Microbulbifer sp. GL-2: one gene and its partners. Each later gene encodes a partner of the first gene's protein in a complex. Links are inferred from orthologs where the notes say so. Each region holds a gene or a part of one and is shown on either strand. Other genes may lie near its edges.

Region 1 (4,581 bases):
TCTCAGCCTTGATGAACATTTAATAACTAATCCACCTGCGACCTTCATGGCTCGTGCCAATGGCGACTCTATGCAAGGCGTTGGTATCTTTGATCGTGATGTTCTCATCGTTGATCGCTCTCTTACGCCTGGTCATGGCGATGTAGTGGTGGTCGCCCTGGATGGCCAGCTGACCTGTAAAATTTTGGATAGAAGGTTAGGGCAACTAATACCGGCAAATGACAAGTACAAACCCATTCCCATTTGGGAAGGGCAGGAGCTAATAGTGGAAGGGGTGGTGAAGGCTTCAATTCGCTACCACCGTGGCGGTTAGCCTGGGGGCCTTGAGGTCAGAAAAGCACCTACGGGGGTATAGGGGGAGCGTTCTTTAGCTTTTGCCGAGTGGGGGACCAAGTGGGGGACCGCAGAGGGTAGAAACAAAAAAGCCCTGATAAATCAGGGCTTTATGTTTAAAAATGGCGGTGGGGCAGGGATTCGAACCCTGGGACCTGTTACAGTCAACGGTTTTCAAGACCGCCGCTTTCGACCACTCAGCCACCCCACCAAATTGTGCTGCGCATTATACATAGCTTCGTGCTACATACAAGCGTCATTATGATTTTTTTTAAGTAGTTCAATGGGTTAGGTGATTTATTGACCAGTCCGGACAAATGCTTCGGGCATAAAAAAGCCGCCAACCCTGTAGGGTTGGCGGCTTTAGAGGTTTCGCTTAGCCGGCTTCTGCTGAGTCGCGGTCGTTATTCGCGTCAGTGTTTTCCTGGGTTGTCTGGCGCGCCATACGGGGGTCGTTGGCGGGGCGAGACAGTGAACGAGGGCTGTGCGAGATTGCTGCTGGTTGGGCGGTATCCAGCGGTTGCTGGGAGCCTACCTGGCGGTGCTCGGTCACGATGGACAGTTCGAGTAATGGTTTGGGGTTGTTGCGCGGGTCGTTACTGGCGCGTCCCTGGGTTGCAGGGGAGGCGGCCAGTTCGGAGGCCTCAGCTTCCTCGACTACAACCTCCACCTGGGCAGCAGCATTGACTGATTCACTGCGCTGCTCCAAAGCTTCTGCAGCTGCACTGGCTTCGGTCAAGGCAATTTCCTCGGCGTCCTCCGGCACAGTCTTTGTAGCTTCTGCTGCGACCGTGGATTCCACAACCTGCGCCGCTGGAACGGCTGGCTTTTCGCTAACTGGAGTTTTAGGAGCGCTTTCTGCTTTCGTTTCTCTAACGGTAGGAGCGGCAGGCTCTTTTGCTTCAGTTTTAGCCGGAGGTTTTTTTGCTGTTATAGGTGCAGTTTGCTCTTTGGCCTGTGCTGGTGCTGGAGTCTCCTCCGCTGCTTTTTCTACTTTTGCAGTAAATGCAGCATAGGGCTCAGCCTGTTTTGTCTCAGCAGATGGCTCTGCTGTGGACTCAGTCTTTGCAGCCATTGGTGTGCGCGTGGGAGCTACTACAGCCGGTTTGGATTGCGTCGCCGGGTTGGCGGACTTTGCAGGTCTTTGCTCTCTTCGCTCGCTTTTGCGCTGGGGCGCTTCATTGTGGCCCCCGGTAGCGGTTTCGCGAGATTTTCTGGCTTCACCTTCCGCTTCATCGATAGCTTCGTTCACTTCACGGTTCAGCTCTTCCTGATTTTGAGCGACGGAGGACGCAGCGGGATTTTCTGAACGACGGCCGCGACGGCGAGCTTGCGGGCGACCACGAACATTGCTCGGGCGGCGCGCTGGGCGTTGCTCGGTGCTTTCGTCAGCTTGCTCGATGGATTCGCTGGTGCTTTCGTTCTCAGTCACTACATTTCGATTGTCGTCTCTGCGGCGGTTGTCGTTGGTGCGACGTCGACGGCGACGGCGCTGGCCTTCGCCGCGCTCAGCTCCAGATTCGCGTTCTTCGAATTGCTTGGCCTGTTGTTTTTCTTCTCGCTGATCATCACGTTTGGAGTCCTCGCGACGATCGTCCTTGCGGCGAGAGGGGCGCCCACTGCGGTTACCGCGACCACCGCGTTGATTGCGGTTGCGATTGCGATCACGATCGCGCTGGTAGTCCTTCCCTCGATTTTTTGACTTCTGGTGCTTCTTGGGCTCTTCCTCTTTGCTCTCAAAGAGGGAGGCAATCGCAGTCATCAGCCGGCTGAAAAGACTGGGTTCCGGTTTCTTTTCCGGGGTGGGGGCCGGCGCGGTGTGGGTAATCTGCTGAACGGCAGGTTGGGCCGGGGCGCGCTGGGGTTTTTCATCCTTCTTGGTGATGGATTCTTCCACTGTTCCGGAAATCTTGTAAGAGGTTTCCAGGGTGGCGGTATCGTCATCACGCAGGCGCTGTACTTCGAAGTGCGGGGTTTCGATATCTGCATTGGGTACAACAACAACACGGGTATTGTTGCGGGATTCAATCTGGGAGATCGTCTTACGCTTTTCGTTGAGTAGGTAAGTAGCGACATTCACTGGAGTGATGGCGCGGATCTCTGCGCTGCGTTCTTTCTTGGCTTCCTCTTCCACCAGGCGAAGAATGGATAAAGCCAGGGATTTGGTGCCGCGAATAGTGCCTTGGCCGCTACAGCGCGGGCATACACGGAAGGTGGTTTCGCCAAGAGATGGGCGCAGGCGCTGGCGTGACATTTCCAAAAGGCCGAAGCGGGAGATACGGCCAACCTGAACGCGGGCGCGGTCCATGCTGAGAGCTTTCTCCATGCGCTTTTCAACTTCGCGCTGGTTGGATTTGCTCTGCATGTCAATAAAGTCGATTACAACCAGGCCGCCCATATCGCGCAGGCGTAGCTGGCGAGCGATTTCGTCGGCCGCTTCCAGGTTGATATTGCGTGCAGTTTCTTCGATATCGCCGCCCTTGGTCGCGCGGGAGGAGTTGATATCAATGGATACCAGTGCCTCTGTGACATCAATCACGATTGAGCCGCCAGAAGGTAGTTTCACCTCGCGTTCAAAAGCGGTTTCGATCTGGCTTTCGATCTGGTAGCGATTGAAGAGCGGAATGGCATCTTCGTAATACTTGACCTTGTTGGTGTAGTGCGGCATTACCTGGCGGGCAAATTCCGCAGCCAGCTCGAAGGCGCCTTTGTCATCGACTATCACTTCGCCAATGTCATCGCGCATGTAATCGCGGATAGCGCGGATAATGACGTTACTTTCCTGGAAGAGGAAGTGCGGTGCCTTGGAGGTGTCGGCCTCTTCCTTTATGGCGACCCACAGCTTCAGCAGGTAGTTGAGGTCCCACTGCAGTTCTTCGCCGCTGCGGCCGACGCCGGCGGTGCGCACAATTATGCCCATGCCGGAGGGAACTTCGACGCTGGACAGTGCATCCCGCAGCTCTGAACGCTCATCACCTTCAATACGGCGAGAGATGCCGCCTGCGCGAGGGTTATTTGGCATCAGTACCAGGTAGCGCCCAGCGAGGCTGACGAAAGTAGTCAGGGCTGCGCCTTTGTTGCCGCGCTCTTCCTTGTCCACTTGCACAATAACTTCCATACCCTCTTTGACGACATCTTTGATTTTGATGCGTCCTTCAATGTCTCTGGGCTGTTTGAGGAAGTACTCACGAGAAATTTCTTTCAGGGGGAGGAAGCCGTGGCGCTCTTCGCCATAGTCAACGAATGCGGCTTCGAGAGAGGGTTCTACGCGGGTGATCTTACCTTTGTAGATGTTGGCTTTTTTTTGTTGACGTGTGCGATTTTCAATATCCAGATCATATAGCCACTGGCCGTCTACCAGGGCTACACGCAACTCCTCAGGCTGGGTTGCGTTGATTAGCATTCTTTTCATGCGTGTCGTTTTCCTTGCGTTGCGCAAAGGTATGACACCGCTGTTTGCAGGCTTGCTTGTTGGCCGCCATCCGGAGAGGACCAGATGGCGGGGCAGGGAAAAGGGTGGCACTTTCTCTGCCGCAAATTCGATCTACGCGGCTTTTCGAGACGAGTGTTCGCCCATTGTTCTCACTGCAAAAACTCCGGATAAGCATTGCTGTGCTGTTATCCGCTGGTACCGTTAGTACCTTTCTTCCTTAAGTACCTTTTGTTAGTACTGCCCTGTACCTGTGCCATAGGCTCCCATGGCAGGGTTGGGCGCCACCCTTCGGTCAGTTTCTAGCTGGGTGACAAGGTCTGCGTCAATATAGCTGGCTCTGTAGCTCGGCTTTTGGCCGATATCTATCTTCTGTATTTTGTTCGCTGGATATGCGGAAGCTGGAATATCCAGGTTGCCAGTGCGGTCGCTGGCATTATTTTCTACAGAGCGGGACGCAAGTTTATGAGTCGTCCTTTCAAGCGCTGCGGGTCACGGCCCGTCTTACCTTCGCGATATTTACCCACTTAACTGTGGGATGTTTTTGCCGCTGAGGCCCCCATAAGGTTCTCGTTGTCGGGAGGCGCTCATCAGCTGAGTTTTTATCAATGACGCGGCATTCCCGCGCACCGGCCGAACAGCGGTATTTTCTCTGAAGCCATGGCTATCTCTTCATGTGGGAAGCTGCCAGTGGCCGAAAACCAGCCGAATTCAGGCCGGCCGAATATAGCACGGGCAGAAGGGTGCTTCAATTGTCCTTGCTGCGGCGCTATGATGCGCGTCATGCGAAGTATACCCCCCCTTAAAACGGCTGAGGC
Region 2 (3,399 bases), 1.9 Mb from region 1 along the record:
TGGACTACCTCAAGCGCAAGGATCTGAGTCGCTACGCCCAGCTGATTGCTAAGCTCGGCCTGCGTCGCTAAGACCCTGGAATGCCCGCCTCTGGCGGGCATTCTTCTTTAATGCTTACTGAAAAGTGGCGCGATTGTCATTTTTCGGAAGTTGCACCGCAGATGCCGACAGGGAAAAGTTCTCTGATTGGAACTGCGATGTATGCACCGGCTACCCTGGCCGGTGGCGATACATCCCCGTATCGCCCAGGGTTTTGGGGTTTGTAGTCCCGGCCCCGGCAAATATGTAGGGGTTACTGGAATGGGCCAGTAACCGTAAGGAAATAGGAAAAGAAACTAGTGAATCCAGTAAGCAAAACTTTCCAGTACGGACAACACCAAGTCACTATCGAAACTGGCCGCATTGCACGCCAGGCGACGGGTGCAGCCTTGGTCACTATGGGTGAAACCGTTGTTCTGTGTACCGTTGTAGGTGCCAAAGAAGCCAAGCCTGATCAGGGCTTTTTCCCTCTGTCCGTGCATTACCAGGAAAAAGCCTACGCGGCTGGCAAAATTCCCGGCGGCTTCTTCAAGCGTGAAGGTCGCCCATCTGAAAAAGAAACTTTGACTTCGCGCCTGATCGATCGCCCGATCCGTCCCCTGTTCCCCAAGGGCTTCATGAATGAAGTGCAGGTGATGATCACTGTCCTGTCTGCAGAGAAGGACGTGGATCCAGATATTGCCGGCATGATCGGCACCTCCGCAGCTCTGTCCGTTTCCGGTATTCCTTTTGCGGGCCCAATTGGCGCTGCGCGCGTAGGCTATACCCAAAAAGATGGCTACCTGCTGAACCCGGGTTACGAAGCTCTGAAAACCTCTGAGCTGGATATGGTGGTTGCGGGCACTAAAGATGCTGTGTTGATGGTTGAATCGGAAGCGAAAGAGCTGCCGGAAGATATCATGCTGGGTGCAGTACTCTATGCGCACCAGGAAATGCAGGCGGTAGTAAAAGTCTGTGAAGAGTTGAAAGCTGAAGCTGGCAAGCCCCAGTGGAACTGGCAACCGGAAGCAGAAAACACCGAGCTGAAAGCGGCCCTGGAAAGCCAGTTTGGTACCAAGGTAGCCGAAGCTTACCGTATCACTGACAAGCAGCAGCGCACCGCTCGCTTGAACGAGTTGCGCAATGAAGCGGCTGATGCCCTGGCGAGCGAAGAAGTTGATGCCGGTGATGTAAAAAGCTACTTCGGCAAGCTCGAAAAGAAAACGGTTCGTGGTGCAGTAGTGCGTGGCGAACCGCGTATTGATGGTCGCGATACCAAGACTGTACGCCCGATTAATGTAGAAGTTGGCGTATTGCCGAAGGGCCATGGCTCCTCCCTGTTCACCCGTGGTGAAACTCAGGCACTGGTTGTTGCCACTCTCGGTGCTACCCGCGATGCGCAGATTATCGATGCCCTGGAAGGCGAGCGTAAAGATTACTTTATGCTGCATTACAACTTCCCTCCCTACTCCGTAGGCGAAGCGGGTCGTGTGGGTGCTACCGGTCGCCGTGAAATCGGCCATGGTCGTCTGGCCCGTCGCGGTATCGCTGCCGTTCTGCCTGATCCGGAGAGCTTCCCTTACACTCTACGGGTGGTTTCTGAAATCACCGAGTCCAACGGTTCCAGCTCCATGGCTTCCGTGTGTGGCTCCAGTCTTGCGCTGATGGATGCAGGTGTACCCTTGAAGGCACCGGTTGCCGGTATCGCCATGGGCCTGGTGAAGGAAGAGGAAGGCTATGCAGTCCTGACCGATATCCTCGGTGATGAAGATCACCTGGGTGATATGGACTTTAAGGTTGCCGGTACCGCTTCTGGTGTGACTGCCCTGCAGATGGATATCAAGATCGAGGGTATCACTGAAGAGATCATGGAAACTGCGCTGGAGCAGGCTCTGCACGCGCGTTTGCATATCCTCGTGGAAATGAACAAGCTGATCGGCGAGTCCCGTTCCAGTGTGAACGAGAATGCTCCGCGTTTCGCAACCCTGAAGATCCACCCGGACAAGATTCGCGACGTTATCGGTAAGGGCGGCGCAACTATCCGCTCTATCACCGAAGAAACTGGCGCGTCCATCGATATTGAAGATGACGGCAGCATTAAGGTCTTCGGCGAAGACGGTGAGAGCCTCGAAGCTGCGGTTACCCGTATCGAGGAAATCACTGCGGAAGCCGAGATCGGCGCAATCTACGAGGGCACCGTGGTACGCATCGTGGACTTCGGCGCGTTCGTCAACTTCCTGCCGGGCAAAGATGGCCTGGTGCATATCTCCCAGATCGCTGAAGAGCGTGTCAACGCGGTAACTGACTACCTGAGCGAAGGCCAGAAGGTGTTCGTGAAGGTGCTCGACGTGGACCAGCGCGGACGTATCAAGCTCTCCATCAAGGAAGCCAAGGCCGACCAGGCTGCTTCCGCAGAGGAGAAACAGGGTTCCGAAGAGGCGTAAGTCTTTAGAAACCTGAAAAACCCGGCCTTGAGCCGGGTTTTTTTATGTCTTTTAATAAGGAGAATCGGGCCCTTATAGCATTTGCCACAGGGATTTTTCGGTTAGAATTTAAAGAAAAAAGGGGAAAACCTTGGTTAATTTCTGGCTTCTCGATCTTCTACTGGGGCTGGCCTGTCTGTTAATTGCCAATCAATACTGGTACCTCACTCGTGCACGCTTCCAATCTGCAGCCTTGATTATTGTCGCTGCACTTTTGTGCATGGCCCTCGCAGCGTTAGTTGGTGCTTACCGCTACGGTATGGATCCCGGAACTACTGAATTGCACCGGGCGCTCACAAGGCTGTCCGGCTTTGCCTCTTTCCTGCTAATCGGCATAGGTCTACTGTGGTCCCGACTGGGATTGACATGGGGAGCAGATAATCGAACGCCGGCCTATGTGGTGATGGTGCTGGTCCTGGCCAGCGCAATAGCCTTGAGCGAGAGCGGTATGCTGGTGTCACGGGCGGTGGTTGACCTCTATTCGGCCCTCGGTTTGCTGCTCTGGTTATTGGTGGCTGTGCTGGAGTTAATAATGCCGGGCCGGCTCACACGCAAACAGGCGCTGTTGCTCGGTGGTGGTGCACTACTAGTGGTAGTAAATGGGCTATTAATTGGCACAGGCTCTTCGCGATTGTTAGGCATGGCGCGTACCAATTGGTTCCACCTTCTATTGGCTGTCTCAGTATTCTCCCTGTTATACGCACGTCCATTGTTTACCTTGGAAAAGTCTACTGATGGATAAAATAACCACCAAACTGCGCGGAGGTTGTCACTGTGGCGCTGTACGTTTTAATGCACTGTACAATAGAAGCAGTGATGAGCCTCTGGTAGCTCATGCCTGTAATTGCTCCATGTGTGAAAAGCTTGGTTACCTGCACCTGATTGTGCCTGCAGAAAA
Region 3 (3,344 bases), 1.3 Mb from region 1 along the record:
TTTTCCTCAAGCAATGCTAAAACATGCCGCAACAAAGTACGGCTATCAGCACCAGCATACCGCTCATCAGTGTCGGGAAAATGGTAGCCAATATCTCCAAGAGCCAGGGCCCCAAGCAAAGCATCAGTCAGGGCATGTAGGAGTACATCCCCGTCGGAATGGGCCTTTAGGCCGAGTTCATGGGGGATTTTTACTCCGCCGAGTACAACATGGCCACCAGGGCAAAACGCATGCACATCAAAGCCCTGACCAATTCGAAAACTCACTATCGATTATCCTCTGTGGGCGCATAGCGCAAACGCAGGATGGCCTCAGCCACCATAATATCGGAGGGGTGAGTCACTTTAATGTTGTCGCCTTGCCCCGCAACAAGTTGCGGCGAGTGACCAAAGATCTCGAGCGCGCTGGCTTCATCAGTAACCGCTTGCCCCTGCTCAAGAGCGCGATTGAGACAGGAGTACAACAATCCCAGTGGCGCACGCTGTGGAGTTTGTGCTAACCAGATATGTTGGCGGTCCAGGGTTTTTTCTACGCAGTTTTTTCTATCCTCAAGGCGGCTTAGCTTTACCGTATCACTGGCAGGTCGCGCCAAAAGAGCTGTAGAAGAGACACCGCTATCCAACAGAGCAGCAATGTCCTCCAATGCTACACAGGGGCGCGCAGCATCGTGGACCAGCACTGGAGTATCATTAGCCTCCCGCTCAGAGAGAAACTTCAATGCGGCGAGAACAGAATCTGAGCGCTCAGCCCCACCGGTGACAGTGTGTACCAGCGGGTGTGCAGCTTCTTTCAGGTGTCGGAAGAGGTCATCCTCCCCAGACAAAGCCACAACAATTCCAGCGATACCCGGCCAAGTTAAAATATTGCGTAGCGTCAGGGACAACAAGGGCTGTCCGAGAAGTGGTAAATACTGCTTGGGCCGGTCGGCCCCCATACGTTTGCCAACTCCGGCAGCAGGCACTACGACCCAATAATCTGTAATCACTTTTTGGCCTCTTCCGAATCCAGGAAGATAAACAGGGTTTCCCCTTCCTTTATTAAACCCAGGTCATAGCGTGCCTTAGCCTCGACACCTTCAGTACCCACCTTGAGACTTCGCACTTCCCGCAATAACTGACGGTTTTCTCGCATCAGGACAGCGTTCTTTTCCTGCTGTTGGTCAAGCTGTCGTTTAAGACGGGTAACTTCGGCGAGACTGCCTTCACCGACCCAGAATCGGTACTGAGTAGCAAGCAGTATGATGGTAAGAATTGCCAGCAGCCATTTCATACGGGTTTACGATATTTCGCTGAACGTATTAAAGCAGGCTGGAGAGGCTCATTCGCCCCTCCAGCCTGCACGCTAAAAAGTAGTAATTACTTGAACTCAGCACGGCCACGGTATGGAGCAGCACCATTCAATTCAGCTTCGATACGCAGCAGGCGGTTGTACTTGGCTACGCGATCGGAACGGCACAGGGAACCAGTTTTGATTTGACCCGCCGCTGTCGCAACTGCCAGGTCAGCAATAGTAGTGTCTTCGGTCTCGCCGGAGCGATGAGAAATCACAGCCGTATAACCGGCATCTTTGGCCATCTTAATCGCATCCAGCGTTTCAGACAGGGAGCCAATCTGGTTAAACTTGATCAGGATAGAGTTGCCAACACCCTTTTCGATACCTTCCTTAAGGATTTTGGTATTGGTTACAAATAGGTCATCACCTACCAGCTGCACCTTGTCACCAATTTTATCGGTCAGCACTTTCCAGCCATCCCAGTCGCTCTCATCCATACCATCTTCAATAGAAATGATGGGGTAGTTGGCTGACAAATCGGCAAGATAGCTGGCGAAACCTTCACTATCGAATTGCTTGCCTTCACCAGCCAGGTCGTATTGACCCTCTTTGTAGAACTCGGAGGAAGCACAATCCAAGGCCAGGGTGATGTCATCGCCCAGGGTATAGCCGGCTTTTTCTACCGCTTCAGCAATCACTTTCAAAGCCGCTTCGTTGGAAGGCAGATTAGGAGCGAAACCACCTTCATCACCGACAGCAGTGTTCAGATTATTGCTGGAAAGGACTTCCTTCAGGGAGTGGAAAATCTCGGCACCTTGGCGGAGAGCTTCAGCAAAAGAATCGGCCTTTACCGGCTGTACCATAAACTCCTGGATATCCACATTATTATCGGCGTGCTCACCACCGTTGAGAATATTCATCATGGGAACCGGCATGCTGTACTCACCAGCAGTGCCATTTACTTCAGCAATGTGTTGGTACAGCGGGATTTTCTTCGATGCTGCTGCCGCTTTGGCTGCCGCCAGGGAAACCGCCAGGATTGCATTTGCACCCAGCTTGGCTTTATTTTCAGTACCATCTGCATCGATCATCGCCTTATCCAGGGCGCGCTGATCGGTTGCATCCATGCCCTTAAGCAAGTCGGCGATGGCAGTGTTGATGTTTTCAACCGCCTTCAATACGCCTTTACCCAAGTAACGGCTCTTATCACCATCGCGCAATTCAAGAGCTTCTCGTGAGCCGGTAGAGGCGCCGGAAGGAGCGCAGGCGGAACCGATAGAACCGTCTTCCAGGATTACATCGGCTTCAACGGTAGGGTTACCGCGGGAATCCAGCACTTCGTAGGCTTTAACTGCGACAATCTTGCTCATTAACAATGGGCTCCGTATTGGTACTAACTGAAATTGTTACTTACTGAAAGTAGGTAATTACTGAAAAAGAAAGTTTCAACTATTGCGTGGAAAACCCAGGGCTTCCACTAGTGCCGCTCAATCCAGAGTTTGACTCTGTAATTATTTTTCCGATAGCCGCATCAGTATAAAAAGCGACCCCGGATAGGCACCACGCACCCGGAAAGGGCGCGCACTATTTATTTCTTACTTTTATTTGGTATCCAAAGGGGCAAGCCCCTTGATCAAATCATCCACCGCTTTCATCTGCGCAAGGAATGGCTCCAGTTTCTCCAGGGGTAAAGCACTGGGACCATCACACAGCGCTTTGTGCGGATCCGGGTGCGCCTCCAGGAACAGGCCGGCAATACCAATAGCCAAGCCAGCACGGCCCAGTTCGGTAACTTGTGCACGGCGTCCACCGGAAGCTGCGCCAGATGGATCGCGCATTTGCAGGGCGTGAGTTACATCAAATATTAGCGGGGCACCACCAGAGGCATTGATCATGGTACTGAAACCAAGCATATCGACAACCAGATTGTCGTACCCAAAACAGGCACCACGCTCACACAGGATAATATTCTCGTTACCGCACTCGGAAAACTTCTCCACCACATTTTTAACTTGCGGAGGGCTCATGAATTGCGGTTTTTTTACATTGATTACCGCTCCGGTAGCAGCCAT

Evidence for each region. Proteins that work in one complex are often made in the same cells at the same time.
Region 2: the proteins of rne (region 1) and pnp are in contact, whole or in part, in a cryo-EM structure (PDB 9QH0), measured with the Escherichia coli proteins. The link is inferred for Microbulbifer sp. GL-2 from one-to-one orthologs.
Region 3: the proteins of rne (region 1) and eno are in contact, whole or in part, in a solved structure (PDB 2FYM), measured with the Escherichia coli proteins. The link is inferred for Microbulbifer sp. GL-2 from one-to-one orthologs.

The regions. Positions count from the first base shown.
Region 1 is NZ_AP019807.1:4,376,638-4,381,218, reverse strand. The notes cover bases 510-4,091. They hold rne (ribonuclease E), read right to left. Parts: upstream 3,746-4,091; coding sequence 710-3,745; downstream 510-709. Outside these bases: GL2_RS18890 (LexA family transcriptional regulator), read left to right, coding at 1-313; 23S rRNA pseudouridine(955/2504/2580) synthase RluC, read left to right, coding at 4,547-4,581. UniProt on the Escherichia coli protein: Endoribonuclease that plays a central role in RNA processing and decay. Required for the maturation of 5S and 16S rRNAs and the majority of tRNAs. Also involved in the degradation of most mRNAs.
Region 2 is NZ_AP019807.1:2,447,830-2,451,228, forward strand. What follows is about bases 1-2,900. They hold pnp (polyribonucleotide nucleotidyltransferase), read left to right. Parts: upstream 1-338; coding sequence 339-2,462; downstream 2,463-2,900. Other genes in these bases: rpsO (30S ribosomal protein S15), read left to right, coding at 1-71; GL2_RS10655 (hypothetical protein), read left to right, coding at 2,593-2,900. Outside these bases: more of GL2_RS10655, read left to right, coding at 2,901-3,243; GL2_RS10660 (GFA family protein), read left to right, coding at 3,236-3,399. UniProt on the Escherichia coli protein: Involved in mRNA degradation. Catalyzes the phosphorolysis of single-stranded polyribonucleotides processively in the 3'- to 5'-direction. Also involved, along with RNase II, in tRNA processing.
Region 3 is NZ_AP019807.1:3,072,244-3,075,587, reverse strand. Bases 500-3,344 are described here. They hold eno (phosphopyruvate hydratase), read right to left. Parts: upstream 2,643-3,344; coding sequence 1,356-2,642; downstream 500-1,355. Other genes in these bases: kdsA (3-deoxy-8-phosphooctulonate synthase), read right to left, coding at 2,874-3,344; GL2_RS13370 (septum formation initiator family protein), read right to left, coding at 982-1,269; ispD (2-C-methyl-D-erythritol 4-phosphate cytidylyltransferase), read right to left, coding at 500-985. Outside these bases: ispF (2-C-methyl-D-erythritol 2,4-cyclodiphosphate synthase), read right to left, coding at 1-266; more of ispD, read right to left, coding at 266-499. UniProt on the Escherichia coli protein: Catalyzes the reversible conversion of 2-phosphoglycerate (2-PG) into phosphoenolpyruvate (PEP). It is essential for the degradation of carbohydrates via glycolysis.